4 regions of the Tepidibacter aestuarii genome follow, and region 1 is predicted to be linked to each of the others. Evidence: predicted binding sites of a transcription regulator. Region 1 holds the regulator's gene; each other region holds the start of a gene.
The links. The regulator LexA, encoded in region 1, represses DNA repair genes until DNA is damaged. The targets are predictions, from matches to a motif close to AGAACANNTGTTCT.

Region 1 (6,124 bases):
CCAAATGTTTTAACTATAAATAGTATAATGAATATCGGATACTAAATATAATATACATGTTTGTATCTAGTATTATGCTTAGCGAAAAGCGACAAAGTATGCCGATTACCTCTATTGGAGATTGATTCTAAAAAAGGATGAACGAATTTTTCGTTCATCCTTTTAATATTTAACTTATCTAATCTAAATTCTGTGGTGCTGAATTACTACCATAAGCCATATTCCTTGCAGCATTTTCTACTAATCTTTTTGTCATTTCTCCACCTAGTTTTCCACCCGTTTGACCTGCTTGTCTAGAAGTAATATTACTAGATAAATTTGAGTTGGGCATAGAAATGCCCAACTCATTTGCAATTTCTTCTTTAAATTGATTTAATGCCATTCTTGATTCTTTTACTACAGGATTTTTCGACAATTTGTACACCTCTTTCTTTTTCGATTACTATTATTATTTACAAAGAAGAAGTACAATATATTAGGAAATAAACACCATAAACATATAGTTTCTATTCTTTTTCATAAACAGGAATTAATAGTTGATCTCCAGGATGTATATTTGCACTTTCTAAATTATTAACCTTTCTTATCATATATATGTACTTTCTTATATCTTCTTTTTCAGGTATGTTTTCTTTTGCTATATTCCAAAGAGTATCCCCTTGTATCACATTGACAGTTTCATACTCTACTATATTTTTATAATTTTTTAAACCCGAAAAACCGCTTAGTAAACTTATTGCAGAAAATAATATTATTATGTAAACTAAATTCCTTTTCATAACAAATTCCTCCTCTTTATTTTTCAGAACACTTGTTCTTATTAAAGTATAACAGAACAGATGTTCTGAGTCAACGAAAAAAGAACGAATGTTTGTTTTTTATTCTGTTTGATGTTATAATATAATTATAAACTTATGATGGGAGGATATTTAAAATGTATTCAGATTTAACCAGTAAACAAATAGAAATTTTAAACTTTTTAAAACTACAAATTAATAAAAAGGGTTATCCACCATCTGTCAGAGAAATATGTAGTGCAGTAAATTTAAAATCAACATCTACAGTTCACTCACATCTAAATAAATTAGAAGAAAAAGGATACATTAGAAAAGATAAAACAAAACCAAGAGCTATAGAAATTCTAGATTCAAATGACGATAGTCTCTTTAGTAGAAAAGAAACGATAGATATTCCTTTAGTAGGAAGCGTTACAGCGGGAGCTCCTATACTAGCTACTGAAAATATAGAAGAATTCGTCCCTTTACCCTCTAGTTTAATAGATGCTAATAATGCATTTATGTTAAGAGTAAAAGGAGATAGCATGATTAATGCTGGAATATTAGATGGGGATTATATTATAGTAAATAAACAAAACACTGCTAGAAATGGGGAAATAGTAGTGGTTTTAACAGAAGATAATGAATCTACAGTAAAAAGGTTTTTTAAAGAAGAAAATAGAATTAGACTTCAACCAGAGAACCCTTATATGGAACCCCTGTATTTTAATGATGTTAAAATATTAGGTACTTTGAAAGGCGTATTCAGAGTTGTAAAATAAGTGAAAGGCTTATAGTATAAACTGTGGGCCTTTTATTCATTTTGTACATATTAATTGCCTATAGAATAAAAAATGCTGGATTTATTAATGAAATCCAGCATTTTTTTATTTATTAAATTTAGTTTTTAACTAAAATAAATTTTTCTTATATATTATATATAAATCCTTAAGTAATTTTATCTTCTCATTCATTTCTATTTGAAGATTAGATACTGAGTCATAATTTTGTGCCTCTATCGCATCTCTTATTCTTGTAAATAAAGATTTTTCATCAGTCTTATCTTTCATTAAATAACATCTTAATGTGTGTATTTTTTGCCAATTAACTATATCTAAATCTGTAATATCTTCAAAGTGCATCTTTTTACAAGATCTTACTATTTCCATGTTGTCACATATTATTCTATCTTTCAATTCTCGTAACCATTGATTTATGATGGATTCTTTAAATGAGTCTATTGTTTGTTCTGTAAAAACATCATTATATATTAATGCTTTTTTCTTTTCTTCATGTCTATCGAAATTCTTTGCATTTTCCCAAACCGTTTTAGGAGGTATTCCAAATAAATTATTTCGTTGTTCTTCTGTATAAAATTCAAAAACGTCTTCTTCACTTCTATATTCTCTATGTTTTTCTAAATATCCAGTTATTTCACCTGATTTTTTAGAAAATTCTTTTTCAAGTTCTTTAGATGTTTTTTTGTTTTCTATAGCATACTTTATTCCATCAAGCATAACCTGATAAGATGCTGCTATTATTATATACGTATTAGACATAGGATTTGGAGCTCTTAATTCAAATCTTGTAGCTAATGGATTTTCTAAATCTCTTATCAAACCAACCAATATAGATCTATTTCTTGATGGATTATCTACACTTTTTCCAAGTGATGACACAATACAAACAGGAGCTTCGAATCCTGGTTTTAATCTATTTAAAGCATCATTTGAAGAAGTTACAAAAGGATTAAGTAGTTCGTAGTTCTTTAAAATTCCCATTAATGCACCAAATCCAATAGGACTTGCATATTCAGCTTTCATGTCAGATGGAGAAAATAGATTCACTATCTTTCCGCTATTTAGTCTTGCAGCTACACCTAAGTGTGTATGTTCTCCACTTCCTGCTACACCTTCTATTGGTTTTGCAGCAAAGGTAACTTCTAATCCATAATTTTTAAATACGTCATTTACTAAATTCCTAATTATAAGCTCGTTATCAGCTGCTTGAATAGCATCACTATACTTCCAATCTATCTCAAGTTGTTCCATAACGTGATTAGATTTTCCTCTTGAGTTGATAGCTGAAGTTATTCCTCCTACTTCTTTATGTCCCATTTCAGGATTAACTCCGTATTTTTCCATTAAATATATACTCTTTTCTAATGCTGTTCTAACTGTTCCTTGAGTTCGCTTCCAATATTGTTCTTTTAAGTTTTGTGATGTAGAAAGTTTTTCTTCATCAGCTTTATCCTCAGGTGTGTTAACCCAAAATTCAAGCTCCGTAGCTGATGTTAGTAGAATTTCCTTTATTTCATCACAATCTTTAATTCCAACAGAATTTAAAACATCACTATTTTTACACACTAATCTAAGTATCTCATCTTTAAAATTTTCTATAGATTTTTTTAGTATAGATCTCGAGCACACTTTATTTCCGTTATGCACTAAAAACGAAGGTATTCTCAAAGTTCCAACAGGAAGATGTGTTTCATCATTTAAGTTCTGAAAATTATAATCAACAAACCACGCTACATCCTTATCTGGAATTATTTCTACTTTGGCATCATTTAAAGTTGCTATATTATCAAGAACAACGCTCGAACCATCTGTTTGAATTCCAGTTTGAATGAATTTATCTATATCTTCTAAAAAAACACTACTCGGTATTTTTTCGTCAGTATCATTACCTCTTAAATCAATCCCAACTAATGAAACAAATTCGATTTCTGGATGATTATCTAAAATCTCCTTAACATTTTCTGCTGAGTGCTTATCTTTCGGTATAAAATATACAAGCTTGCTTAAAATATCTTTCTTTAACTCCTTCAACATGAATAATACCCTCCCTTATAAATGTCTTATTATAGCAAAATAACTTTAATTAACTTACATAAATATATATTTTAGTAATAACGTACGTGCTTCTACGTATTTTAAAATTTTTTTTATGCATATTGTTAACAAAACTTTTTTATTAATATTGAAATTATATTACACATCTCATTCTTTGTAAAGTAAATACATTAATAAATTTTTAAAATATATTAATGTTACAAATATTTTTACTTTTCTTCTTAAATTCATAATTGAATCTACTAAAATTATTATCTATTTATCTATATAACACATAAAAAAACAAGCGTTATCTATTTAAACAGATAATGCTTGTTTTTTATAAAATAGTGCTAAGCACTAGCTTTTATCTTTTCTTTTTCTTTATTTTCAAAATCTATTAAACTCGATTTTGTAACTTTTAATAAATAAACAAGAGCAATTATATTAGGTATAACCATAAGTCCATTAACAGTATCTGCTAATTGCCATACAACAGGCACTTCAAGTAAAGTTCCAAGTACCAATACCATAATTATGAATAGCTTATAAAATTTAACTCCTTTTATACCAATTAAATATTTAACATTTAATTCTCCATAGAAATACCATCCTATTATAGTTGAAAAGGCAAAGAAAAATAAAGAAATTGCTATAAATACCCCTCCAAAACTTCCGAGCCCATTTACAAAAGCTTGTTGAGTTAATTCAATTCCAGTTGTAGTTCCATCTAAAGCTCCAGTTGTAAGTATAACCAAAGCTGTTAAAGTTAATATTACAAATGTATCTATAAAAACTCCTACTATAGATACTAACCCTTGCTCTATAGGATGATTAACTTTTGCAACAGCATGTGCATGTGGAGATGATCCCATCCCAGCTTCATTTGAAAATAATCCCCTAGCAACTCCGTATCTCATAGCTTCTTTCATACCAACACCTATTAATCCTCCAGTGGCTGCTTTTGGATTAAATGCTCCTAGAAAAATCATTTTAAATGCAGGTATTATATTCGATGCATTTATTCCTATTATTATTAAGCTACCTATTATAAATAATAACGCCATTATTGGAACTAGTTTTTCTGTAACAGATGCTATACGTCCTATTCCTCCAGAAACTACTAAAAAAGTTACTCCGGCGATTGTAACACCTACAACTATCCCCGGTACATTAAATGCCATTTTAAAAGCTCCCGCTATTGAATTAGATTGGATCATACCTCCAGTTAAACCAGCTGATAATATCATTGCTATTGCAAAAAATGATGCTAAGAATTTACTATTAAGACCTTTATCTATATAGTATGCTGGACCTCCACAGATCTGACCATCTACTTTAGTTTTATATTTTTGCGAAATAACTGCTTCACTAAAGCTAGTTCCAAATCCAAAAAATGCACTTACCCACATCCAAAATATAGCTCCTGGACCTCCTGCTGCAATAGCAGTTGCTGCTCCTGCTAAATTACCTGTTCCAACTTGTCCTGCTATTGCTGTTGCTAAAGCTTGGAAAGATGACATTCCATCGTCATCTGCCTTATTTCCTTTTAGTGATACACCTCCAAAAGTATGTTTGAAAGCTTTTTTGAACATTCTTATTTGAACAAACCTAAAAGAGAATGTAAATAATATACTGGCTCCACACAATACAAACACTAGTAATTTCCCCCATAAAATGTCGTTAATACCTTTTATTAATGCTAATAAATCCATGTTGACTCCTCCTTAAAATTTTGATAAATAAATTTTATGTAAAAATAATTATTTATGTAACTATTTGACAAAATATAACGTTTTCCTTTGGTTTTTTTCTATATTTCATAAAGTTCTCCAATTGGGAATGTTGTGAAATTTCAAACTATAAAAATACCAACCTCTATATAGAAGTTGGTATTTTTATAGTTTTATTTTTTATCATTTCGGTTAAAGCTTTTAGTGATCCAAACTTAGAATGAGTATAAGTCAATCCTCCTTGGAAATATACATTATAAGGCGGTTTTATAGGTGCGTCAGCACTAAGTTCTATAGATGAACCTTGAACAAAAGCTCCAGCCGCCATTATTACATCACTATCATAACCAGGCATAGGCCATGGCTCCGGACTTACAAAAGAATCAACAGGAGCTGCATATTGTATTCCTTTGCAAAAAGATATTATCTGATCGGCGTTATCAAATTTAATTATCTGTATTATATCACTTCTAACATCATTAGGTTTAGGTAGAATTTCAAATCCTAATTCTTCAAATAATTTAGAACAAAATATAGCACCCATTAAAGCTTGACCTACAGTATGAGGTGCTAAAAATAAACCTTGAAGTACACTTCTGGTAGTTCCGAAAGTCAACCCACATTCTTTTCCTATCCCAGGAGATGTAAGTCTATATGATATTAACTCAACTATTTCTTTTTTACCAACTATGTACCCTCCTGTTAAGGCTAATCCTCCCCCTGGATTTTTTATTAAAGATCCAGCCATTATATCAGCACCAACATCAGTAGGTTCTTTCAT
Region 2 (9,218 bases), 700 kb from region 1:
TAAAAGAGTAGATCCTACATCACCAAGGCCTACTATATTAACTCTCCACGATTTAGGTAAAGTATAATTTATTGAATCTTTCCAATTAAGGTAATTTGTATTTATACCCATAACCTTTCTATCGTTTATTTTATCCATTATCCATAAAGGAGTATTACACTTAAAATCATCACATATATCGATTAGATTTGTATTTTCTTCTTCTAAATAAAGCAAACTTGGATGTGAAACACAAAACATTCTTCTTGAATTTAATGGATTTAATTTATTTAAAAAATATATGGTATCTTCGTTGTTCATTGCCTCAGTTTCTGATATTTCATCTAAATCGTAATTAAAGTTTGAGAATAGAACTTTATCATCTAATTTATAAAAAAACATTTAATCATCTCCAATTCTAAACTATTATATTTTCCATACGTTTTAAAAGTTCTAAGTCATTTTCTAAATAATGAGATGGATTTAAATTTAAATCATAATTCATATTTTTACCATGATCAAGGTATCTAGGCGATTTTAAGACTTCTCCTAGGTGATTTAAAGTGAGCTTGCGCTTGTGTATCTTTTCGTATTCTTTTTCTATAGATTTTAGTATATCTATAGAGTTTTGGATACAAACTCTTGATAGTTCGTATAAAGACGATTTAGATGCATTTTTGACAAAAGACAAAGAGGTATAAGGGAATAGCATATTAATAGAAGGAATTAGATTTCTTTTAGGAGCAACGCCTCTCCATAGAGTATCTCCTCCTATAAATGGATACATAGCATTTTCATTAAACCATAGTCTTAGGTTTGGAATAAAATAAGCACAATCTACAGCTCTATTTTGAATATCCATAAGTTCTTTTCCTCTACCTGATAGTATACCAACTATAATTTTATTAACGTTTACATTTTGTTCTTTCAATATAGGATCAATAGCTTTTATTCTATATCCTTTATTCAAAATATCGTCTATAAGAATTACATTTCTATCGAATGATGCTATTGTTTTAATCTGACTTTGAAGGTCTAGGTAGTAAGGGTATGAAGCAATGGAAAAATCAGTTAAGCTAGGATTGAATAATTTCTCCGTATGAAGAGATTTGGTAACCGTGTTTGGTACAACAACTCCTTTTAAGAGGTTACCAAATGGAACACACATAGAATCTCCTGATTTTCTAGGCTTTAAGCTTATAGGTGGTACTTTATTTTCCTTACATACCTTTCGTATTAGATTTTCATATAAAACTGTTTTATCAAATGATAAAACAAGACTTCCAGGGTAAATACAGCTGAGTGCCTCTTGCAGTTTTTTTCTAGATCTCAATATAGTTTTTCTTACCCTATGACTATCTACAAATGGAGCTTTTATAAATGATTCAACATCTAAGGTCAATACACAAGGATTTGTCATATTGACTACATAAATAGGATCTACATCTTGATCTGATACTTCTAAAAATCCCTGAAGCTTTAATGTATAATGGGCGGATTCAGTTAGATTGTAGTTAGTAGTGTCTTTATATATAGCATAAGTATAGTCTCTTTTGATACAAAAAGATAGAACTTCTGTTATTAATATTTGCTCTAGATTTTCTATTTCATAGTTTTTTATGCAAGATATATAATCTATTACAACTGCTTTTCCTATTACATTTTGGCGTACGTATTCAGATGTAGTGTGGTTTTTAAATTCTTTATAAAGCATACTCCAATTTAATTGATGAAATAAGCAAAATCCTAATATTTTATTATTTTTACTAGAGTCTTGTATGTATAATATTTTGGTATTGTACATTTTTAAATTATTATAAAGATTTTTGAGATTGTAAGTATTGTCCTTAAAAAACTCTAAATCTATCCTATCTATCAAATCCTTGGATATATCAGTAGCTATATTTATATCTATAGACATAGTCTTCATAAGCGCTTTGTATTGAGGTTCTCTTTGGTACAATCCTTTTTCGTATACATATTTTTGTGCAAGTGGATCTAAAAGCTCTGAAATATCTCTATCTTCGTCTATATAATCTCTTATTTGGCTAGAACTTACATCTTCGTATTGAGCAGGTAAATTAAGTATTATAGCATTTTTTTCTAGCTTATCAACTTGAGACTTAAGCGTATCATCAAGACTAGTAGAATCTTTGATATTTCTTTTGAAAATGATATGAGAAAAATTGTGTATAGAATAATCAGAAGCAGGTTTTTTGTACGCTGATGCATTTAATATTACATCACTTCCTATTACTATAGAAATATCTGATTCAGGAAAACTTTCACTAAGGATTTTTAAATCTTTAGGATTTGAAATATTAACAGGTATATCGTCGGGATATAAATAAATATTGGGTTCATTAGCTATAGACATATTTATTATATTTCGTCTAAATAAATTAGGTTGAGCCTTTTTGGACCAAGAAAACTCATCTACAGAAAGATAAACCTCAAATCCTAAATTTTGGATAGCTTTTGCAATTTCCTTGTGACCAACAGAAAAAGGATCGAAAGTTCCTGGGAAAAAAGCTACTTTAGATGGAACATTTATTGATATGTCTTTCTTTGCAAATGTATATTCATTTATAAATCTATATACTTGATTTAAGGCTGCTGCATTAGTAAAAAATACGATATCTTTTGACTCAACTGAATCTATTAAAACTAAGAGTTTTTTAGCTATAACTTTAAATATGTCTTTTTTGTTTTCCATATAAAGTCTTTTAGATGCAAATATATGCCTTCCTATGACTCTAAATGAAGTTTGCTTAACATGATAATCATAGTGAGCAAGTCCATTTAACAAAATACCTAAGATTTTTATAAGTCTTTTATTTGATATATCCCCACCTTCAGAGAATCTATCCTTGTATTTAGGATAATTCTTTAAAGTTATTCCAACGGTTTCAAGAACTAAAGATGTTATTTGATTATTTGATTGCTTTGTCTTTTGAGTAAAATCATCTATAACTTCATCTAGTTCAATCGGTTGAAGATAAAGTATAATTTCGCCTAAATAATCAGGTATATACTTACTAAATTGATATTTTTCTATTTCAAGAGATCTAAGCAATTCTATTGCAATGTCATTTCTTTCTTCAAGTGACAGGTAAGGCATTATTTTTATTATGTTTTTTCCGGCAGCATTTCTCACACTTTCTATACCGCTAACCTTTAAAAGATTGCAAAAATGCATAGCTGTATAAGCCATATTGTTTAAATTTTTTACATTGTATTCGAATAATAAATCTATATTAATCTTTTTTATAATCCAAGGAGTTAAAGTTTTTAAGTTACTTAGAAATATACTTCCTATTTTAGATTCATCACTCAAATAAATTGATTTGTACTTGTTCAAAGTAATTTCTTTCAAGTTTAGTTTGGTTGAAATTTTAAATTTCAAGAAATTTTCTGCTGGTATTTGTGATTTAAATGTATTCGTTTCAAAAAATTCGTTTATATTTTTGTTTGATCTGAAATTATTATTTTCTTTATTTAAAAGTATATAAATTATGTTTAAAGAGGATATTCGTATATTATCATTATTGCTATTTAGAGCTGATAATATATAATCTACAAGTATAACATCATCATTTGATATAGGTATATATTTCATTGCATTTATTAAATAAAGCTGAATGCTATTATTTTTAGTGAAGTATTTTTTATAATAGCTAAATACTATGCTTTTATAGGTTTTTACCTGAGATTCATTACAATTACTAAACAATGAAGAAAGCATTACAGATATATTATATCCTATCCATTTTTGATGAATATCTATTATCTTATGATCTGGATTTATGAATAAATTCAAGTAATCGCATAAAAGAGAATAGCTAGTAGTAAGAGGATTATTTAATTTAACATCACTAGGTATTTCTTTTCTGTAATTTTCATCGAATACTGCTATTAAATTACCTATTAAATATGCACATTGCTTTCTTATGTCCTCATCAGGATGAACCAGATTTTCATATAAAAACTTTAGCATTACTATTTTTTGGTTTTGAGTTAAATAAGTTGAATATTCTTCAAAGACTTGAAGATATTTTCTTATATTATCTCCGTCATTTTCGCTTCTAGCAAGTTCTAATATATAGTTAAGAGAATGTTCACTTCTAAGCTTGTGCATAAGATTTATATTGTGATGAACTGATAGATATTTTAGGTTACTTATTATCTCATTTCCACTTATTAAAGAGTAGTATGATTGCTTACGTTTATCAGATTTTATATCTTGATAACCTAAATCTACACCTATATGAATTAAATAATCTTCAAAATCCTTAAGTTTTGCATAGACTTTTGAGTATCTTTTTTTCTTTAAATCATCTACATTATCTAGTTTTTGAAGTATAATATTAAAAGACTCTTTTAAACTGAATATGCTCATTTGGAAATTATCATTGTTTTTAATACGAAAATCACAGTATATGAGGATAAGAGACTCTATAGATAAATTTTCAAGCTCAAGATCCCAAACAGAGTGATTGAGAGCTATGTGACCTATATACATTATGTGGTGTTTTTTAAACCATTTATCGGTATAATAATAATGCAGATAAGGTACTCGTTTTGATTCGCTTTTTTTGCATCCAAATTTACCTAAGTCATGACCAGCAGCACTTCCTGAAACTCTTCCTAAGTCTATAGGAATACCTATATTTTTAATTTGTCGTGCTATGCTAAGTGCTAGATAGTGTACTCCGCATATGTGATCTAGTGTGTTGTGACTTAGTATTTCTTGGTTTAGCTTCATCATTTCATATATGTATTCATTATTGAAATATTTTATAAAACGTTTGTATTCTGATCTTGCATCAAGTGAATTAATTTCGTCAGTATTTAAAAAATTTAGAGGATATTGTATATAAAAGCTTGAATTATTAGATAACTTTTCGTATTTACAAAATACTCTGATAATTTCTATATATATCATACAAGCCAGTTGTATATTTTCGGAAATCTCTTGGAACTCTATTTCTACAGAGTCTGGGAAAGATTTATATAAAAGTATGTTGTAGGTGTAGTTTAGCCAATCAGATTTACTTAAATTTGGATGAATATTGTCTAATATATTTTGGCAAAGGTTTAATATAGATTTACATGTATAGTCTCGATTTTTTATCATATTATTTATATTTGCTATAAACAAATAATTATCTATATTATTTGTTAAAAATAAATGTGAAATCTTGTCTGAAAGATCTAGATTTAATACAGAATCTAGTATTTCTTTGTGTATATCTATTACAATATCTTTTTTCATCAATTAAACACCTCTCGGTAAATGTATTTTAGATAATTATACTATGTATTATTAACTCTAAATATAGTAAAATTCATATAATTTAAATTATATATATAAAATAATAATCTTGACACGAACATAGGTTTTGTGTAGTGTAAAATAGGAAATCAAAAATAGAAGGTGGTAGTATATATGAACAAAAATAACGACTATGGAAATAATAGTATATCATCTCTTAAGGGCGCAGACAGAGTTAGATTAAGACCTAGTGTAATATTTGGCTCTGATGGTATTGAAGGATGTAAGCACTCTGTGTTTGAAATATTATCAAATTCTATAGATGAGGCAAGAGAAGGCTTTGGAAATATAATCGAGATAACACGATGTAGTGATAATTCTATAATAATAAAGGATAGAGGTCGAGGAATACCTCTTGATTATAATGAAAAAGAAGATAGATACAACTGGGAACTAGTATTTTGTGAATTATATGCAGGTGGTAAGTATAAAAATAATTCTGGTGAAAATTATGAATTTAGTTTAGGGCTTAATGGACTTGGAAGCTGTGCTACTCAATATAGTTCAGAATATATGGATGTTACTGTTTATAGAGACGGATATAAGTACGATCTTCATTTTGAAAAAGGTGAGAATATAGGAGGCCTAAAAAAAGAAAAGTGTGATTATGAACATACTGGAACTATAATAAAGTGGAAGCCTGATATAGATGTATTTACAGATATACAAATAGATATAGATTATTATAAGGATGTAATTAAAAAACAGGCTATAGTAAATTCAAATCTTAAATTCAAGATTTATGATGAAGAAACTGATGAAAACTACGAATACTGTTATGAAAATGGTATTTTAGATTATATAGATGAGGTAAATGATTCAAAAGGATTTACTAATGTACAATTATATGAAGAGGAAAGACGAGGTAGGGATAGAGAGGACAAGCCCGAATATAAGCTTAAGGTTCAGGTAGGATTTTGTTTTAATAATGAAATCAATTTGATTGAATACTACCACAACTCGAGTTTTTTAGAATACGGAGGATCTCCTGATAAGGCTGTTAAGAACGCATTTATATATATGATAGATAAGTACTTAAAAGATAATAATAAGTATAACAAAGGTGAAAAGAAGATAAGTTTTGTAGATATATCAGATAGTTTAATACTAGTTACAAATTCATTTTCTACAATTACAAGTTATGAAAATCAAACTAAAAAATCTATAACTAATAAATTTATACAAGAAGCTATAACTAGTTTGTTAAAAGAAAAGCTAGAAATATATTTTATAGAGAATAAATTAGAAGCAAATAAAATATGTGAACAAGTTTTAGTTAATAAGAGAAGTAGAGAAAGAGCTGAAAAAACAAGAATAAACATAAAAAAACAGTTAGGTGGAAACATAGATATAAAGAACAGGGTTAAAAAGTTTGTTGATTGTAGAACTAAGGATATTAGTAAGAGAGAATTATTCATAGTTGAGGGAGATTCTGCACTTGGTTCTTGTAAAATGGGAAGAGATTCAGAGTTTCAAGCTATAATACCTGTTAGAGGTAAGATACTTAATTGTCTTAAAGCAGATTACGATAAAATCTTTAAAAGTGATATAATAACGGATTTATTAAAGGTTCTTGGATGTGGTGTTCAAATAGAGACTAAGCATAATAAAGATTTGAATACTTTTGATATGAATAATTTGAATTGGGATAAGGTAATAATATGTACCGATGCAGATGTAGATGGCTTCCAAATTAGAACGCTTATACTTACAATGCTTTATAGACTAGTACCTATGCTAATAGAAAAAGGAAAAGTATATATAGCTGAATCGCCATTATTTGAAATAAATACTTCGAGAAAAACTTATTTTGCTTATAATGAGAAGGAAAAAAATAGTATAATATCTAAGATAAAGGGTAAATACAATATCCAAAGGTCAAAAGGACTTGGTGAAAATGAGCCTGAGATGATGTGGCAAACTACTATGAATCCTGAAAGTAGAAGGCTTATTCAAGTACTTCCTGAAGATGTTAAGAAAACACAAGAGGTATTTGATATGTTACTAGGGGACGATATTAAAGAAAGAAAAAGATTCATAGCTGAGTATGGACATAAGTATATTGATATGACAGATGTTAGTTAAGGGGAGTGAAGATTTATGGTTGAAAATATAGAAAGACAAAGAATTACAGAAACGCTAGAAGAAAATTATATGCCGTATGCTATGAGCGTAATAGTTTCAAGAGCTATTCCAGAGATAGATGGTTTTAAGCCAAGTCATAGAAAGCTTTTATATACTATGTATAAAATGGGGCTTTTAAATTCCAATAAAACAAAATCAGCAAATGTTGTTGGACAAACTATGAAGTTAAATCCCCATGGTGATATGGCTATATATGAGACTCTAGTTAGATTGACAAGAGGAAATGATTCTTTACTTCACCCGTTTATAGATTCTAAGGGAAACTTTGGTAAAAAATATTCTAAAGATATGAGCTTTGCAGCACCTAGATATACAGAGGTAAAATTAGATGATCTATGCAAGGAGATTTTTAAGGATATAGATAAAAATACTGTTAAATTTGTAGACAATTATGATGGTACTTTAAAAGAGCCTGTACTTTTGCCTACAACATACCCTAATGTACTTGTAAATGCAAATCAAGGTATCGCTGTTGGTATGTCAAGTAGTATATGTAGTTTTAACTTAGAAGAGGTATGTAGTGCTACTATTAATTATATTAAAAATAAAGATGTGGATATAAGTGATTATATAAAGGCTCCGGATTTTTCAACGGGTGGATATATAATATATTCAAAAGATCAAATGGAAAAGATATATGAAACAGGACGAGGTAGCTTTAAATTAAGAGCTAAGTATAGATATGATAAAAAGAACAACTGTATAGAAGTATATGAAATCCCTTATACTACTAATATAGAGACTATAATAGATAAAATAATAGATCTTGTTAAAGACAATAAAATTAAAGAAATATCAGATGTTAGAGATGAGACTGATTTAAATGGTCTTAAGGTTACTTTGGATTTAAAAAGAAATACGGACGTAGATTTGCTTATGCATAAGCTTTATAAGATGACTACTCTTGAAGATAGTTTTTCTTGCAATTTTAATATGTTAATAAATGGGCAACCTAAGGTATTAGGCATAAAGGCAGTTCTAAGAGAATGGGTTGATTTTAGAGTAGAGTGCATTAAGGGATATTTACAATATGATATAGAGAAAAAGACAGATAGATTACATCTTCTATTAGGGCTTGAGAAAATTTTACTTGATATAGATAAGGCTATTGATATAATTAGAAATACTAAAGAAGATAAAGAAGTTATACCTAACTTGATTAAAGGATTTAATATAGATAAAATTCAGGCAGAATATATAGCTGAAATAAAGCTTAGGAATTTAAATAAAGAATATATATTAAAACAGCTAAATAATATAAAGACTTTGCAGTCTGATTTGGAAAATCTTAATGAAACTATTAAAAGTGATAAAAAAATAAAAAATATAATAATAAAAGAATTAAAAGAGGTTTCTAAAAAATACAAAAAACCTAGAAAGACTGAAATAATAAGCAATGATGATATAAAAGAAATAAAAGATGAACATTTAATAAGTGACTATAATGTCAAGTTATTTTTAACTAATGAGAATTACTTTAAGAAGATATCTCTCGCTTCGCTTAGATCTTTTTCGGAGCAAAAATTGAAAGATGATGACTTTATAATACAAGAGATAGATGCTAATAATAAGGATGAAATTCTACTTTTTTCAAATAAGCAGAATTTATATAAATTAAAAGTTTATGACCTTGCTGATTGTAAGGCTAGTTCTTTAGGTGAGTATTTAACTAATATATTAAAGCTAAAGGAAGATGAGAATATTATATATATGTGTCTTTCTAATAATTATGAAGGATATATGCTTTATTGTTTTAGGG
Region 3 (9,218 bases), 380 kb from region 1:
ACCAAAACAGTAGTCAATCAAAGCTACTGCTTTTTCTTACACAAATATCCAATAAGTATGAAATTGTGGTATATTATAGTAAAATATATATGGGAATAAATAGGGAATATATAATAACTTAAATTACAGGGGGGTATAAATGTTTAATATTGTTTTTTTTATATTTTTTGTAATTATTATTTTTAATATTGATGCAATTAAAAGTGATTTAAAAGATATACAAAAAGAAAATAAAATATTAATTAAAGAAAATCAGGAATTACGAAAAGAAATTAAAAATTTTATAGAAAAATAAAATTTTAAAATTGAAAGTTGATTTAATTAATAATTTTTCAGTTTGCTGTTTTGAGTGCAACTTACTATATCTAAAATAGAATAGAATTCATAAAAGTACACCCATAACTACATGAAATTCAAGTTAGGAAATGGAGAAGAAAAAGAATTTAAAGTTTTACCTCATCAATATACAGTTATATTAGACGGTAATGTTGGAGAGCTAACATTTAAAGGATATAAATATCTTAATTTTTATATTACAAAGATTAATGAAAATCAGTAAAACAAAACTCGTGCAGAAGAGAAGCTAAATGCTTCTTTTTTTATTGCTACTATTTCTTTGAAGTAGCAATCAATAAGTCTGTGTTTTTATAGTAATTTATTTCTAATGTTTAAACAAATAACTCATTTATAATGAATGATTTTAATTTATATTGTTCATAAAGGTTAATCGTAAATTACTATGGCAAAATATGTCGTTTTTGGAAGTATACTATATTATGTGGTATACTGATGCTAGAAATTGACTTAATTTGTTTTATGTATGTAATTTAGCTTTATAAATATTAAATAAGTTTAAAAAATAATTTTAAAAATTAATTAAAACAATTAATTAAAGGAGAATTTTATTATGATATTTGAAATACCATGGTATGTTATATTATTTCAAACTTTACCAGAAACATTTATTTTAATTAAGCTGGGATTAAAAATATTTAATATTGATACAAAAACAAAAGATATTTTAGTAATTTCATCTGTAATTTCTGTATTAGCATATTTTATTAGAAAAATACTATATATTGTTGGAGCTAATTTATTGTTTGGTATTCATACACTTTTGATTACATTAACAACAGTTATTTTAGTACATAAAAAAACAAAAACGACACTATCTCATTCATTTATTAGCATTTTTACGAGTACTTTACTTGATGGTGTACTTCAAAGTGTTACAGCTCCTATTATTTTTACCATTATGAAAAAAAATATAGAGGATTTACATTTATACCCTTGGTTAAACATACTATTCTTTTTGCCCTGTGGGATAATTATGTTAATAATTTATTTAGTAATTAAAAAGAAAAAAATTTATCTTTTAGACTTAAAATTAGATAGTAAAGACTGTGATAACATTGTTTAAAGATAAGAATATTTTAATAATAGTTACTATTCTTCTTCAATCCTTATTTATTGTAATTACCAATCAGATAATTTTTATTTCTCAAGAACTTAAATACATAAAAAAAATGTTACCGTTTACAAATATGATTGTTCTTATATTAACCATATTAGTGCTACTTTCAATAAAAGGGGTTGGAGAAAACATTAAAAAGAAAGTAGAAGTAAATGTTTTAAAAGAATATCTTGAACAAATGAAAGATTTAATTAATACGATACAATCACACAAACATGAACATACAAGACACATTCAAACAATACAAGCTATGCTTTACTTAGAAGAAATATCTAGTGCTAAAGAATATATAGATAATATATCTCAAAATTACAACCCTCTAACAGATATTGTATATGTAGGTAATCCTGCTCTAACAGTTCTTTTAAACTCTAAGAGAAAGGTAGCAGAGCTTAAAAATATAGAATTCGATTTTGCTATAAAATGTGATTTAAATAATATAATAACTAATTCATCTGATTTATGTAGCATAATAGGTAATATTATTGATAATGCTTTTGAGGCTGTTATTTTCAATAATTACAATAAAACAGTAGGATTAGAAATAAAATTTGAAAATAATGGGTATCTAATATATGTATATAATAATGGTCCTCAAATTAATAAAAAAAATATGAAAAATATTTTTAGTCCTGGATATACAACAAAGAACTTTGAATCTAGAGGGTATGGGTTGTTTTTAGTTAAAAAAATAGTAGATTACTATCATGGAAGAATAGAAGTAAGATCTAAAGAAAAAACTGTATTTATAGTACATATTCCTGTAAAGGATGGGATGATAAATGATTAAAAAAATTTCACAATATATAGCTGCTTTAATAGGGAAAGAATTACAAAATGATAAAAGTAAAATAGATATTTATTCTTATGCATTAGAAATTATTATAGGAACAATATTAAAGTTAACTCTAATTATATTAATATCATTTATATTAGGATTGTTACCAACAACATTAGCATGTCTTATAAGTTTTATTATATTTAGACACTTTGGCGGCGGTGTTCATTTATCTACATATAATAGATGCTTAACTGCAGGGGTCATTACCTTTTTGATTATGGGTAAATTAGCATATATCAATATTCAAATAAATGTCTTAATAACAATTGTAATAGGGACTTTTTTATTTGGTATATACAGTATTATGAAGTATATTCCTGCAGGAACTAAAAAGAAAAGAATTATTGATAAAAACCAAAGATTAAAACGAAAACAGGAAACCTTTTTTATGTTATTTATATGGTTAATAGTTATAGTTATATTAATCAATTATAAATTGACAGCATATGCTTTTAGCTGTGTTTTAGGAGCATTAAATAGTTTCTTTTTTATAACTCCAACGGGTTATTGGGTATTTGATACCATTGATAACATAATAGATAAAAATAAAAGGAGATGGATGAAAAATGTTTAAAATTTCTAAAAGAAAAATGATATCAACTTTAGCATCAATACTAACTTTAGTAGTATCTACGGGTGTAAGTACTAGAAGTGTTTGGATTTATTATGAACCAGATATGCCTGAAAGCTTAGATAAATAAGGTTTAAGAAAAGTGACGAATATTTTAATTTTAGAAGATGAGGATTATACAAGAAAATTCATAAAAAAATTAGTTTTAGAAGAACCATTAGTGACTAAAGTTTATGATACATCAAATAGTGATGAAGCAATCAGTTTAGCTACTGAATATAAGCCAGATATTGTTTTAATGGATATAGAACTTGATGCTACTGACAATTCAAATGGATTAAAAACTGCAAAAATAATTAATGCTATTAATCCTGAATCTAAATTTATTTTTATTACAGGGTACTCAAAATACGCTATAGATGCATTCAGCGTACATCCCTATGACTATATTCTTAAACCAATAAATATTGTAAAGTTAAAATCAACTATTCATGATTTAGCTTCTATAATAAAAAAGGAGAAAAATAATATTATATCTAAGCTAACTATAAAGAATAATAATGAAATATCTTTTATACTATTTGAAAACATATTATTTTTAGAAAAACAAGATAAAAATGTATTAATTCATACAAAAAAAGATGTTTATTACTTTCAACAAACTCTTACTGAATTAGAATCTAAATTAAGTGATAACTTCGTACGAACTCATAAGTCCTTTATAACTAATATGGATAAAGCAATAAAAATTATAGATATAGGAAACAGATCTTATGAAATTGAGTTTGCAGATACTGATAAGGTATCGTTTATGAGTAGATATAAGTTTGAGCAAATAAAAGAAAAGATTATTCATTCTATATAGAATGAATGATCTTTTCTTTTGTTTGGTTATACCCTAAGCATAAACGAAAAATAGAACGGGTAATTAGATTTATGTTTTATAATTTTGTGTTGGTTAGTACTAAAAAAAAGGCTAATCGCGCTATATAAATGGCTATATACACAAATTTGACAAAATTATTAATATTTCATGTTAACATTAATACAAATAATAACATTAATGTTAAAAATATAATGTAATTAAAAGTAAATAATAACTCAAGATTATTTATTTTTAATATAAACAAAAATTATAAATTAAGGAGGTACTTATGAAAAAATTATCAAGCCTTTTCATGTTAAGTTTAGTTTTATTAGTTTTAATTACGCCTAACAAATCATATGCAGCAGATTCTTGGAGATCAAATGATTCAGAATACCAGTTTGTAACTTGGTATTATAATGACCTAACTAATATACCTATTGGAGTTGGGTTAAGTTATAGCTACCATGTATTAGCTACTACAGGATATCAAAGTCTTACAACAAATGAGCAGGTATATTATACTATTATTGATGACCCTAATGCTGCTATTTCACAAACTTTTGATCTTAAAACAACTGTTGCAATACTAGATGGTAGCACGATAAAAACATTTTATGATATTGACTTTAATGATGGACCATCATTAGAATATATATTTGATGGAAATGATGATGTTAATTTTGTGGCTTGTAAAGACAGAAGTACTTTCGAATATCCAGATTCAATGAAAGCGACATATTATTGGGATACTCCAGATGAATGTATTCCATCTTTTAAATCAAGAACATTAAGTATAAGTTTTTAATGATGTAAAAATATGTATATAATTAGTGAGGAGGGATCATATGTGCAAGAATAAAAAAATTATTATGATAATTGTAGCTTTATGCGTATTAGTTATTTCTATAGGAGTAAATGCGGATGATTTTAATAATTCAACTGTAAACATACAAGATACAAAAGTTATTAAAAAAATGGGAAAGGATATTAAAGCCGAAAAAAACAATAATACATCTAATGAAATAGTATTAGAAATAGATGATAGAAAAATTTCAAAGAGAGACTTAAATATAGCGAAAATATCTCTTAATACAGATGATAATAAGAAGGTTGAGAAAGTAATTACTAAACGTATGGCTACGCAGAAAATAGCTAAAGATTTAGGAATAACTGCTACTGATGATGAAGTTAAAGAATTCATTGATAAAAACAAAGAAGCTGTAAATAATAATGAAGAAGCTAAGGCTCAATTTGAAAGTTATATTGAAGGCTTAGGAATGACAGAAAGTGAATTTTGGAATGACAAGGATATTATTAGATCTTATAAAGAAACTTTAATAACAGGAAAACTTAAGGGACAAATAAGAAAAGAATTAAAAGAGCAAAACCCTTCTAAATCACATAATGAGATAGAAAAACTTATGATAGATAAACTTGATAATATGATAAAGAAAGAAAAATCAAATATGAAAATAAAAAGAAATTACTAGTAATAGTATAAAATTTACTCAAAATAAATTGACATAGGTAATATACTAGAATGTGTATTATTTATAAAAAGACTTCTAGATTAAGAGTCTTTTTAGGTTGTAGCAGAGGAATAGATATAGCAGATTTCCTTTTGTAGAGTCATTACATAGTAGCTGTAATAATAAGTAAAAAAGTATTTTTATACTTTAAATAGAGCATAAGAGAATTATTGAATAAAGTAAATGAAAAATAAGTTTATCATAAACACAAACCAGCAAAACAGTAATTACTTTAACTTAATAGAGCATTTAGAGGAAATTGGAGAAGAACTTAATATAGATATTTATCATATGGATGATTATAACAAGGGAGGAAATAAACGTGATAAAAATGAGAGCAATCTATATTGGAGATGTAATGTTTAATGAGTGTAATGTGTTTGAGCTAAATGAAGAAACGAATTATTTTGAAATGTTAAATGATAAGAAATTTGAATATAAAAAAGAAATTGTTGAGGAAGATGATAATTGGCTAATTTTTGAAGTCATTATAGGAAAAGATAAATTAGATAGTACAGCCAAATTGATTAATAGATAGACGTTAACCAAAACAGTAGCCAACCAAAGCTACTGTTTTTTGCTGTACAAATATACAATAAGTATGATTGAATGTTATATTATGGTAATATGTACATGAGAATTGAAGTATGAAAATAAGAGACTAAAGAAACAATCAGAGCTTCTTAAAGGTAAGTTATATGAAAAATGTAAAGTATACAATTGTAAAATAGTATGAATTAGATTGGAGAAATATAATTATGGAAGAATTTAATTTACAAAATGATTATAAGATTAAATCTCTTACTGTAGAAAATATTAAACTTGTTGAATCGTTGTGCAAAAAATGTTCAGATTATTACATATTACATGATGGAATATTACCATCCACAGAAGAAGCAAAAGAAATATTTACGGCTATACCACCTAATAAAAGTTATGACGATAAGTTTGTTTTAGGGATATTTAATTACAGCAATGAACTAATTGGAATTATTGATATAGTAAAAGATTTCCCTGTTATTGGACAATGGATGCTTGGATTAATGCTTATTAATCCTGAAGAAAGAGGTAAGGGATTAGGTAGAATGGTACATAAAGCACTAGTACAATGGACAATTAATTTAGGATTAAAATCTCTAAGAATAGGTGTAATTGAAGATAACCATAAGGGAATTAAATTTTGGTTCGATTTAGGTTATACAAAAATAAAAGAAGTCACTATGGGTTTTTCAAATAAAACACATATAGTAAATGTTATGACTTTGCAAGTTAACAATTAGTACTAAAGGGTATAAATAATTACACAACATTCATTCAGAATATAAAAAGTACTAATTACAGTCAAACTACATAAACACAAATAACCAAAACAGTAGACGACTAAAGCTACTGTTTTTTATTGCACAAATAAACAAAATATATGTAAATAGTAATAAAAAGAGTATGAAGGATAGTAAGTTATAGTGTGTTTAATTTTGTAGTTTTATGACTGATTTTTTTACTTTATACAAGAATATATGTTCTGTATAATTTTAGTAGTAATTATTATTTAATGAGGTGTTTTTATATGATCAAAGAGAAAATAATATTTCATCTGGACGTGAATTCTGCTTATTTATCGTTTGAGGCTGCTCATCGTTTGCAAAGGGGTGATAACTTAGACCTTAGAGAGGTATCTTCTGTGATAGGTGGGGACCCTAAAACCCGTCATGGAATAATACTTGCGAAGTCTATTCCAGCAAAAAAACATGGAATAAAAACAGGAGAAAGTATCTATTTAGCATGTAAGAAGTGTCCTGAATTGATTATAGTTCCACCAAATTATAGTTTATATATGAAATGTTCAAATGCTTTTGTAAACATATTAAAAGAATATAGCCCTTTAGTTGAGCGGTTTTCAATTGACGAATGTTGGTTAGATTATACTGGCATGGATATCCACTTTGGAGATCCAATTAAAGCAGCATATGAAATTAAGGAGAGAATAAAAACAGAACTTGGATTTACAATAAATATTGGTATTGGTAATTCAAAGTTACTAAGCAAGCAAGCTTCAGAATTTGAGAAGCCTGATAAAGTACATACATTATTTAAATATGAAATAAGAGAAAAAATGTGGTCCTTACCCATAGAGGAGCTCTTTGGAGTAGGAAGAGCTACAGCTCCTAAATTTAGAAAAATGGGAATTAATACAATTGGGGATTTAGCTAATTATAATTTTGAATATATTAAATATAAGTTTAAAAGCCATGGGGAATTAATTTGGAGATATGCTAATAGGATTGACGACTCTCCTGTTAGAACAGACAATCATAGTAATATGAAAGGATTATCTAACTCAACTACAAGATCATTTGATGTAACAAATAAGCAAGATGCTTTTATGGTCTTATTGTCTCTTGTAGAAACTGTAGCAATGCGTCTTAGGGATGCAGGCTCTTTGTGTGGAGTAATATCAGTTAGCTTAAAAAATAGCGATTTTATAAGATATTCTCACCAGAAGAAGTTATTAAGCTCAACAGACAGTACTACTGAAATATATAATGTTGTAAAACAAATTTTTAATGAAATGTGGAAAAGAGAAACTATAAGGCAATTAGGTGTTAGAGTTACGGATATAAGTCAAAACATATATTATCAAAAGACCTTTTTTGATGAAGAAAATAAAGAAAAGAATAAGCAAATTGATAAAGCAATGGATGGTATACGACAAAAATTTGGTTCTAAATCTGTTGTTAGAGCTAGCTTTTTACATTCAGGTATAAAACCATTAACAGGTGAAGTAATAAGTGATGAAGAGTATCCTATTATGTCTAGTATATTGTAGAGAGTGATATTGTTGAAAATCATTAGAAAACCCGCAGAAATGATTTGTTATTTTACTAAAGAAGGAATTCCTAACCCTATAAAATTTAGCATTATAGGTGAAGATGATAGTTGGGTAAATATAAAAGTAGATAGAGTTATTACAAGGGATATAGACAAAAGAGCAGGTAACAGAATATATATTTTTCAGTGTCAAAGTAATATTAATGGAATTGAGAAAATATATGAATTAAGATACGTGTTAGAAAATTGTAAATGGGAGCTTTTCAAGATATAAGTGTAAAAGTGCTTTTCACCAAAACAGTAGCCAATCAAAGCTACTGTTTTTTACTGTATAAATATAAAGTAAGTATGAAGTTATGCTATATTGTGGTAAAATATGTGTGGAAATGGATGGAAAATATATGATGACGTACATTATGTGAAGTAAGGAGGAAAATTAAAGTGAAAAAAAACATAAGGTATATATTTTACATTTTATTTGGACTACTCTTATTTTTTATAAACAATATAACTTTAAACTAAATGTAGGTTCGTGTATATCTTTAATCACATGTGCATTTGCATCATATATAATTGTGAACTACTTACCTCGTTTATAATGCATCTAGAAATACTAAGAGGTAAGCTGTATTAAAAAGTGTGAAGTATGTAATCGTATAAAATTAGGAAAGAGTATGAATGTCATTAAAAGGGGTGAAACAAATGGCTATACCTAATAAAAATTCAAGAAAGATAGTTGTAGGAAATGAAACTTATAGGTGGACAATTTCACCTAATAATGATTATATAGTTTTTATCGCTGAACAAGAGGAATCTAAAGGAAGAAGATTAGAAGTTTACATATACTCTGATATTAATAAATTCTGGGTAAGCTTCCCAGATATTAAAGATTTAAATCTGAAGATTATTAAACCTAAAAACGCAGAATTAATAATTTCTCAAGCCATTAATAAAGGATGGAATCCTAAAGAAAAAGGATCACCTATAACTTTTGATTTAACAGAGGATTTTTTATTGATAAGCCGTAAGTAGCAATATTCTTAAAATACTTATTAATTTATAATAATTAAATTACATACTGAATTAGATATAAAACAGGCATAATA
Region 4 (9,218 bases), 300 kb from region 1:
CAAGAGCTTAGAGACCTTAGCTTGATATTTTTAGGATTATTCCTTTTATATAGCTTAAAGACTAATTCGATGGGAAAAGTAGGGTATTTCATTAAGGTAATGTTTTTGGGATTTTTCTCAAAGTTATCGATAATAGTACCGTATATTATAATTTTAATAGGAGTAATCAATCTAATAAACAGTGACAAAATTAAAAATGTAAAAAACTATAAATTGTATTATCCTTTAATATTTATAATGGTTTTAATTTATGGACTTATGAAAAAGGATTTTATACCAATAGATAGTCCGTTTATACCTCAGAATTTAAAAATAATATTTTCTATATCTATAGAGGGGAACGGCAGTGGGATATTTAGTACTATAATAGCATATTATTTTATTAAATTATTTGGAGTTAAAGGTTCATATATAGTGAGTAGTTTTGCTTTAATTGTTATTATTTTATTTGCTTTTAACATATCAATACAAGATGCTTTAGAAAGATTAAATAGTTTACTAATAGATAGTTTTACTTCTTTTAAAAATTTTGTTGTTGGTTTTGTAACAGTTGAAAGAAAACAAAACAATAAACCTAAAAAGAAAATTAAAATTAACAATGAAAAAGATTCTTGCGAAGAAAGTCCAAAAGAAAAGCCTATAAAAATAATAAACTTTGATCAAGAATCTAAAACTGAAAATGAAGTAGACAATGTAAAAAACGAAGAATACAACAAATTAAGCTTAGAAGATAATAATGTACAAAAGCCTAATGGAAAAAATATAGATGAAAAACAAAATATAGATAAAAAACAAGATGATGATAAAGAAAAAGAAATAAAAATAGTAACAAATTCTGAAGTAGAAAATTTCTCTGATTATAAGATACCTAATATAGAGTTATTAAAAGAGTCTGCCAATAATGTTGATTTAAAAGATAAAAAACAAATACTAAAAAATGCTAAAGTATTAGAACAGACACTAAAAGATTTTGGTGTAGAAGCAAATATAAATCAAGTTACTAAAGGACCAACTATAACTAGATATGAAATTCAACCAAAAGCTGGAGTAAAGGTTAGTAAAATTGTAGGACTAGTTGATGATATTGCTTTAAGTTTAGCTGCAAAGAGTATAAGAATAGAGGCTCCTATACCAGGAAAAGCCGCTGTTGGGATAGAAGTTCCAAATGAACAAGTACAAATTGTAACACTAAGAGAGGTTATAGAATCTAAAGAATTTACAACTAATGAATCAAAATTATCATTTTCATTAGGTAAGGATATATCAGGAATGCCTATAATTACTGACATATCAAAAATGCCTCATCTACTTATAGCGGGTGCAACTGGATCTGGTAAAAGTGTTTGCGTTAATACACTTATAAATAGTATACTGTATAAAGCAAAGCCAGATGAAGTTAAGTTTTTAATGATAGATCCAAAAGTTGTAGAGCTTACAAATTATAATGGTATACCACATTTACTTATACCTGTTGTGACAGACCCTAAAAAAGCAGCATCTGCTCTTAGTTGGGCAGTAAGCGAGATGAATAGAAGATATAAATTGTTTGCAGAAAATTCAGTAAGGGATATAACTGGATACAATAACAAGATAGAAGAAAAATTGCCTAAAATAGTAATAATAATAGATGAACTTGCAGATTTAATGATGGTAAGTCCGAATGATGTTGAGGATGCTATATGTAGATTAGCACAGATGGCAAGGGCAGCAGGAATGCATCTTATAGTAGCTACACAAAGACCTTCTGTAGACGTAATAACAGGGGTTATCAAAGCTAATATACCATCAAGGATTGCATTTGCTGTATCTTCTCAGGCAGATTCAAGAACAATACTAGATATGGGTGGAGCAGAAAAACTCTTAGGAAAAGGAGATATGTTATTTTATCCCGTTGGATCTGCTAAGCCTGTAAGACTTCAAGGAGCTTTCATATCTGATAATGAAGTGGAAGAAGTGGTTACTTTTGTTAAAAGTCAAGTAGAAGAGGTTACATATACAGAAGATATAATAGAAGATATAAATAAAGGAATAAGCATAGAATCATCTGATGTCGATGATTTATTGAGTGATGCTATAGAACTTGTATTAAATAGTAATCAAGCTTCAGCTTCTATGCTTCAAAGAAAATTTAGAATAGGATATAATAGAGCAGCAAGACTTATTGATCAAATGGAGGAAAGAGGATTAATAGGTCCAAGTGAGGGAAGTAAACCAAGAAAAGTTTTAGTTACTAAAGAAGAATTTGAAAGTACAGTGGGTGAATAATTTGAGTAATATTATAGAGATTGAAGATTCCTTAGAGTTAAAAAACAGTATATTTGTAGATGTAAGGTCTGAATCAGAGTATGAAGAGGATAGAATTAAAAATTCGATTAATATACCTATTTTAAATGATGAACAAAGAAAAATAGTAGGTACATTATATAAACAAGAAGGCAAAGAAAAAGCTATAGAAAAAGGTTTAGAATTAATAGCTGATAAATTAAAGGATATTTACATAAAATTAAAGAAACTATCAAGTGAGTATGATAATTTAATAGTATATTGCGCAAGAGGAGGAATGAGGAGTTCTCTTTTGGTTAACTTTTACTCAGGACTAGGTATTAGCATGTATAAGCTAGATGGAGGGTATAAAAGTTATAGAAACTATGTTATAGATTTTTTAGAAAATGCAGATGAAAATTATGAATTTATAGTACTGCATGGATTAACGGGTGTTGGAAAAACAGATGCTCTTAAATACTTAACAAAAAAAAATATTAGCAGTTTGGACCTAGAGGGATTTGCTCAAAATTGTGGGTCTGTATTTGGTTATTTGGGCTTTCAGGAAAAACCACCTAGCCAAAAAATGTTTGAAACTTTACTATTTGAATATATAAGAAATTCAAACTCTAAGTACATATTTACAGAAAGTGAAAGTAGAAGAGTTGGATATGTGATGTTGCCAGAAAATATATATAACATGACTATAGAAAAGGGATACCATATACTTGTTGAAGATAGTACAGAAAACAGAATTAAGAGATTAGTAAATCAATATGTGAGTTTAAGCTCAAAAGATGATGATAAAATCCTAGAGTCAATAGAAAAGCTTAGAAAAAGATTAGGAAGCGAAAAAACAAATTACTTAATTGAAAAGCTCAATTTAAAACAATACGATGAAATAGCAAAAGAGCTTATAATAAATTATTATGATCCTTTATATAAATATTCTATTGATAAATTTAAATATGATTATGTTATAGATTGTAATGAATTTGAAAAAGCCATGGATAATTTAATAGACATACATAGACAGTTACATGAAGGGAGCTTAAAATAAATGAGTTTAAAAATAGCATTAGAATCATTAGGATGTTCTAAAAATTTAGTAGATGCTGAGGTTATGTTAGGGATACTTAAAAATAATGGATATAGACTTACAAGTAATTTTGAACAAGCAGATGTAATAATAGTAAACACTTGCGGGTTTATTGAGTCGGCAAAAGAAGAGTCTATAAATACAATATTAGAACTTGCAGAGTATAAAAAAACAGGAAATTTAAAAATACTTATAATGTCTGGTTGCCTAGCACAAAGATATAGCGAAGAAATGAAAAACGAAATAGAAGAAATAGATGCTATAGTTGGTACAGCAAGTTATTCTAAAATAGCTGAAATAATAAAGAGATTGTCTGAAGAAAAAAATATAGTTGAACTTGATGAAATTGATTTTGTATATGATGAAACACTACCAAGATATACTACAACTCCGTCTTATATGGCTTATTTAAAAATAGCTGAAGGATGTGACAATCACTGTACTTACTGTATAATACCTAAATTAAGAGGAAAATATAGAAGCAGAGAAGTAGAAAATATACTAAGAGAAGCAAAAGAACTTGCAAAAAATGGAGCTAAAGAACTAGTAGTAATAGCTCAGGATACAACAAGATATGGAATTGATATATACAAAGAGAAAAAACTTGCTTACTTACTTCAAGAACTTGCAAAAATTGATGAACTTAAATGGATAAGAGTTATGTATTCATATCCAGAAGAATTAAATGAGGAAACAATAAAGGTCATAAAAGAAAACGAAAAAATATGTGCTTATTTTGATATGCCAATACAACACTGTAATAATAGAATATTAAAGCTTATGAATAGAAGAACTACTAAAGAAGAGATAAAAAGTAAGATAGAACTTATAAGAAAAGAAATACCAAATGCTTGTATTAGAACATCTATAATAGTAGGATTTCCTTCAGAAACAGAAGAAGAGTTTGAAGAATTAAAAGAGTTTGTAAAAGAAGTTAAATTCGATAGACTTGGAGTATTTGCTTATTCTCAAGAAGAAGGAACTGGTGCAGCTAAGCTAGAAAATCAAATAGACGAAGAAATAAAATATACTAGAAGAGATGAATTGATGCTTGTTCAGCAAGAAGTATCTCTTGACAATAACCAATCTAAGATAGGGGATATGTATGAAGTCTTAATAGAAGAAAAATTAGAAGACAACGTATATATAGGAAGAACATACCAAGACGCTTATGAAATAGACGGCGTTGTATATGTAAATACAGATAAAAAATTAGATATAGGGCAATTTGTAAATGTAAAAATAAATGATGCTTTAGAATATGATTTAATGGGAGTGATGTTAGATGAACCTAGCAAATAAGCTGACTATACTTAGAATATTGTTAGTACCTGTATTTGTAGTAGTAATACTTTCTGGTATTAAAAATTCACTATTGATTTCAGCATTAATATTTGCAATAGCATCGATAACAGACTTTTTAGATGGATATATAGCAAGAAAATATAATTTAGTAACTAATTTTGGAAAGTTTATGGACCCTTTAGCCGATAAATTATTAGTTGCAGCAGCTTTTATAACTATGATAGATTTAAATCTAGTATCATCATGGGCTGTAATAATAATAATATCAAGAGAATTTGCAGTTAGTATATTAAGAGCAATAGCAGCATCATCTGGAATAGTTATAGCTGCTAGTAAATGGGGAAAAGCAAAAACAGTGTCTCAAATACTAGCTATAATGATGATTTTATTAAATATACCATACTCAAATATAGTTATGGGTATTGCTGTAATACTTACAATATACTCAGGATACGATTATATAAATCTAAACAGAAATATATTTAAAGATATGGATTAAAATAAATAAGACCTTGAAATCTATGTGGATTTTAAGGTCTTATTTCTGTTATATTACATTATAGTAAAAATAATATGAATAATATAATACATAATTGACTATAAAGAAAATATAATATATAATTCTATATAGAACGTCTGTTCTTTATATGAAAGGTGGGTTAATTATGAATGAAAATAAGAAAAAAGCATTAGATATGGCGCTTTCTCAAATAGAAAAAGAATTTGGTAAAGGATCTATAATGAGACTTGGTGAAAATACAAAAATGAATATAGAAACTATATCAACAGGATCTATAGGTCTTGATATAGCTATTGGAATCGGAGGTCTTCCAAAGGGAAGAATAGTAGAAATATATGGACCAGAATCATCTGGTAAAACAACAGTAGCACTTCATACAGTAGCAGAAGCACAAAAAGCAGGAGGAATAGCTGCATTTGTTGATGCAGAGCATGCTCTTGATCCGGTATATGCAAAAGCTCTAGGAGTAGATATAGAAAACTTAATAGTATCTCAACCTGATACAGGAGAGCAAGCATTAGAAATAGCAGAAGCATTAATAAGAAGTGGAGCTGTAGATATAATAGTAATAGATTCAGTTGCAGCACTTGTTCCAAAGGCAGAAATAGAAGGAGAAATGGGAGATTCACACGTAGGTTTACAAGCAAGACTTATGTCACAAGCTCTTAGAAAACTAACTGGATCTATTAAAAAGTCAAACACAATAGCAATATTTATAAATCAGCTTCGTGAAAAAGTAGGAATAATGTTTGGTAATCCAGAAACTACAACTGGAGGTAGAGCGTTAAAGTTCTATTCATCAGTAAGACTTGATGTTAGAAAATGCGATACTATAAAACAAGGAGATAGTATACTTGGAAGTAGAACAAGAGTTAGAGTTGTTAAAAATAAAGTAGCGCCTCCATTTAAAAAGTGCGAATTTGATATAATGTATGGAGAAGGAATATCAAAAATTGGAGATTTATTAGATGTAGCGGTAGATGTAGATATAGTTAAAAAATCTGGTTCTTGGTATAACTACAATGATACAAAATTAGGACAAGGAAGAGAAAATGTTAAAAAATTCTTGGCTGAAAATAAAGAGTTAGTAGAAGAGATAGATATTAAAGTAAGAACTCATTACGGATTAATAAAAGCTGAAGAGGCGGATGTAGCTACTGAATAAGGAGTGTAAACCTTGACACTTCAACCAAAAAATTATACAATTAGGGAATAAGAGGCTTTTAAATATATAGAGACCTATGTCTCTATATATTTTTGATTAAGTTTATCTTTAAATTAGAAAATGAAAAGAAAGACTTTGTTTAGTTTAGCTATTTTAATGACTTAAATTTTTACTATTTATGTTTGAAATAAAAATAAAAAATATAAATAGATTATTTTCGTTTAATCCAGAGATTTTAGGGTTGAATTAGTTGAATTTAATTCATTTAAACGACAATGTGAATTGGATTTCACTTTAGAAAAGGGAGGTGGAGATTATATTAATAAAAATATTATTAGCTGCAGCAGGGACTGGAATAGGTATCTTAATAGGCTATATAGTTAGAAAAAGTATAGCAGAGAAAAAGATTGGAGCTGCAGAAGAAGTATCTAAGCAAATAATGGAAAAAGCTGAAAAAGATGCTGAAACTATAAAAAAAGAAAAATTATTAGAGGCAAAAGAAGAATCTCATAAAATGAGAAGCGAAGTAGAAAAAGAAAACAAAGAAAGTAGACGTGAACTTCAAAGATATGAGAAGCGATTAGTTCATAAAGAAGAAAATATAGACAGAAAATTACAATCACTAGAATCAAAAGAATCTAATTTGAATGAAAAATTAAAAGCTATAGTAAAAAAAGAATTAGATATAGAAGAAGTAAAAACTAAACAAATTGAAAAGTTAGAAAGTCTTTCAGGAATCACATCAGAGCAAGCAAAGAATATTATATTGACTAATACTGAAAAAGAAGTTAGACATGAAATGTCAATGATGATAAAAGAAATAGAAGTTGCTGCTAAAGAAGAAGCTGAGAAAAGAGCTAGGGAAATAATAGCATATTCAATTCAAAAATGCTCAGCAGATCATGTTGCTGAAACTACAGTTACAGTAGTAAATCTTCCTAATGATGAAATGAAGGGACGAATCATAGGTAGAGAAGGTAGAAATATAAGAACGCTTGAGACTTTGACTGGTATAGACTTGATAATAGATGATACTCCGGAAGCAGTAATATTATCAGGATTTGACCCAATAAGAAGAGAAGTGGCAAGAATTGCTCTAGAAAAACTAATATCAGATGGAAGAATACATCCAGCAAGAATAGAAGAAATGGTTGCAAAGGGAAGAAAAGAAGTTGAAAATATAATAAAAGAGCAAGGTGAACAAGCTACTTTTGAAACTGGTGTTCATGGGCTTCATCCAGAACTTATAAGATTACTTGGTAGACTTAAATATAGGACAAGTTATGGTCAAAATGTTCTTAAACATTCTATAGAAGTGTCTCATTTAGCTGGAATAATGGCAGCTGAAATTGGAGCGGATGTTAAACTTGCAAAAAGAGCAGGACTTTTACATGATATAGGAAAAGCAGTTGATCATGAGATGGAAGGAACTCATGTTGAGTTAGGAATGGATTTACTTAGAAGATATAAAGAATCTAAAGACGTAATTCATGCTATGTCAACTCATCATGGTGATTATGAACCTCAAACGGTTGAAGCTGTTATAGTTACTGCAGCAGATGCTATATCTGCTGCAAGACCAGGGGCTAGAAGAGAAACACTAGAAGCTTATATAAAGAGACTAGAAAAACTAGAAGAAATATCTAATTCATATGATGAAGTAGAAAAATCATATGCTATTCAAGCAGGTAGAGAAGTTAGAATAATAGTAAAACCTGAAAATGTTACGGATGACGGAATGCATTTACTTGCTAGAGAAATAACTAAGAGAATAGAAGATGAATTAGAATACCCAGGACAAATAAAAGTAAACATAATAAGAGAAACAAGAGCAATAGAATATGCAAAATAAAAAAGTAGCCATAGGCTACTTTTTTATTTGAATTTATTTCTTATTATAGAAACCACAAATATTAACACCATTATTGTAATGAATGAGTATATCATTATATCGAAAAAGCTAAGCCCTGAACTGTAAAATCCATGATTGCTGTAAAATGGGTATCTAAAATTGAAAAAGGTATTAGATCTTTTTGGAGTATAGTCTTCATTGTTAGAAATCTGTTTTTTACTTGAATTATCATATGTTTCTTCATTTTTAGTGTTTTTTGTTGTATTTGAAAAGCTACCACTTTTCATAGAGCTCTTAGGTGTAGAGTCTTTATATGTAGTATCCTTGGTGTTTGAATAAGTACTAGAATTATTTGAATTACTTTTTGTAGTATCTGAAAAACTTCCGCTTTTTAATCCAGATTTACTAGATTTTGGAGCAGTAGAATATGTATCCGTTGTTTTATAATTACTATCTTTTGTATCAGTACTACTTTTAAAACTAGAACTTTTTAATGTGCTATTACTGCTATTCGTGTTTTGATATGAAGAAGAATTGCTTTTATATGATTTGCTATAAGAAGAGCTCCTAGGCTTAGAATAGGAGCCACTTCTTGTTTTAGCATAAGCAGTATTTGCTATTATTTGAGAAAACAGTAGTGTAAATATCAAGAATATAGATAAAAACACTCTTTTAAAATTTTTATTCATAAAAACACATCCCCTTAATCTAAGTTGCAAGAATTAAATATTTGAGCTATATAATCGAACTCACAAGCATCCGATATTTCCCCATAATTATCTTCTTTTATACCAGGATAGTGGTATAGTATATATTTTTCGTCATGATTATTTGTGTTTTGAATTACGATATATCTCTTATTGTCATTTAATACTTGTATAGTAGATAACACGTTATATGTATCATTTTCATTTGTATCGTTATTTGTAAGATCTAAAGTATAATCCTTATAAGCTGTAGCATTTACATCTTTATGGTCGCACATAACAATTTTTGAGTTCGCTCTACATCCAAG

Region 2: the regulator LexA is predicted to act here: its motif matches at 5,370-5,383, upstream of M2214_RS12285 (DNA gyrase/topoisomerase IV subunit B).
Region 3: the regulator LexA is predicted to act here: its motif matches at 6,794-6,807, upstream of M2214_RS06795 (Y-family DNA polymerase).
Region 4: the regulator LexA is predicted to act here: its motif matches at 5,296-5,309, upstream of recA (recombinase RecA).

What each region holds. Positions count from the first base shown of each region.
Region 1 is NZ_OW235315.1:1,777,327-1,783,450, reverse strand. It holds gene M2214_RS08800 (alpha/beta-type small acid-soluble spore protein) at 179-415, opposite strand; gene yneA (cell division suppressor protein YneA) at 507-779, opposite strand; gene lexA (transcriptional repressor LexA) at 935-1,558, shown strand; gene M2214_RS08785 (type I glutamate--ammonia ligase) at 1,688-3,610, opposite strand; gene M2214_RS08780 (alanine/glycine:cation symporter family protein) at 3,964-5,325, opposite strand; gene M2214_RS08775 (methionine gamma-lyase family protein) at 5,489-6,124, opposite strand, start outside.
Region 2 is NZ_OW235315.1:2,470,991-2,480,208, reverse strand. It holds gene M2214_RS12295 (lactate/malate family dehydrogenase) at 1-381, opposite strand, end outside; gene M2214_RS12290 (nicotinate-nicotinamide nucleotide adenylyltransferase) at 398-5,254, opposite strand; gene M2214_RS12285 (DNA gyrase/topoisomerase IV subunit B) at 5,429-7,399, shown strand; gene M2214_RS12280 (DNA gyrase/topoisomerase IV subunit A) at 7,415-9,218, shown strand, end outside.
Region 3 is NZ_OW235315.1:1,392,996-1,402,213, forward strand. It holds gene M2214_RS06735 (hypothetical protein) at 140-295, shown strand; gene M2214_RS06740 (DUF2500 domain-containing protein) at 407-559, shown strand; gene M2214_RS06745 (hypothetical protein) at 908-1,420, shown strand; gene M2214_RS06750 (sensor histidine kinase) at 1,404-2,264, shown strand; gene M2214_RS06755 (accessory gene regulator ArgB-like protein) at 2,257-2,889, shown strand; gene M2214_RS06760 (cyclic lactone autoinducer peptide) at 2,882-3,016, shown strand; gene M2214_RS06765 (LytR/AlgR family response regulator transcription factor) at 3,029-3,751, shown strand; gene M2214_RS06770 (hypothetical protein) at 4,041-4,559, shown strand; gene M2214_RS06775 (SurA N-terminal domain-containing protein) at 4,600-5,244, shown strand; gene M2214_RS06780 (hypothetical protein) at 5,467-5,649, shown strand; gene M2214_RS06785 (hypothetical protein) at 5,606-5,821, shown strand; gene M2214_RS06790 (GNAT family N-acetyltransferase) at 6,042-6,563, shown strand; gene M2214_RS06795 (Y-family DNA polymerase) at 6,851-8,110, shown strand; gene M2214_RS06800 (hypothetical protein) at 8,150-8,386, shown strand; gene M2214_RS06805 (hypothetical protein) at 8,815-9,144, shown strand.
Region 4 is NZ_OW235315.1:2,076,563-2,085,780, reverse strand. It holds gene M2214_RS10335 (DNA translocase FtsK) at 1-2,265, shown strand, start outside; gene mnmH (tRNA 2-selenouridine(34) synthase MnmH) at 2,267-3,322, shown strand; gene rimO (30S ribosomal protein S12 methylthiotransferase RimO) at 3,323-4,663, shown strand; gene pgsA (CDP-diacylglycerol--glycerol-3-phosphate 3-phosphatidyltransferase) at 4,647-5,165, shown strand; gene recA (recombinase RecA) at 5,332-6,351, shown strand; gene rny (ribonuclease Y) at 6,665-8,203, shown strand; gene M2214_RS10305 (hypothetical protein) at 8,227-8,892, opposite strand; gene M2214_RS10300 (DUF1292 domain-containing protein) at 8,907-9,218, opposite strand, start outside.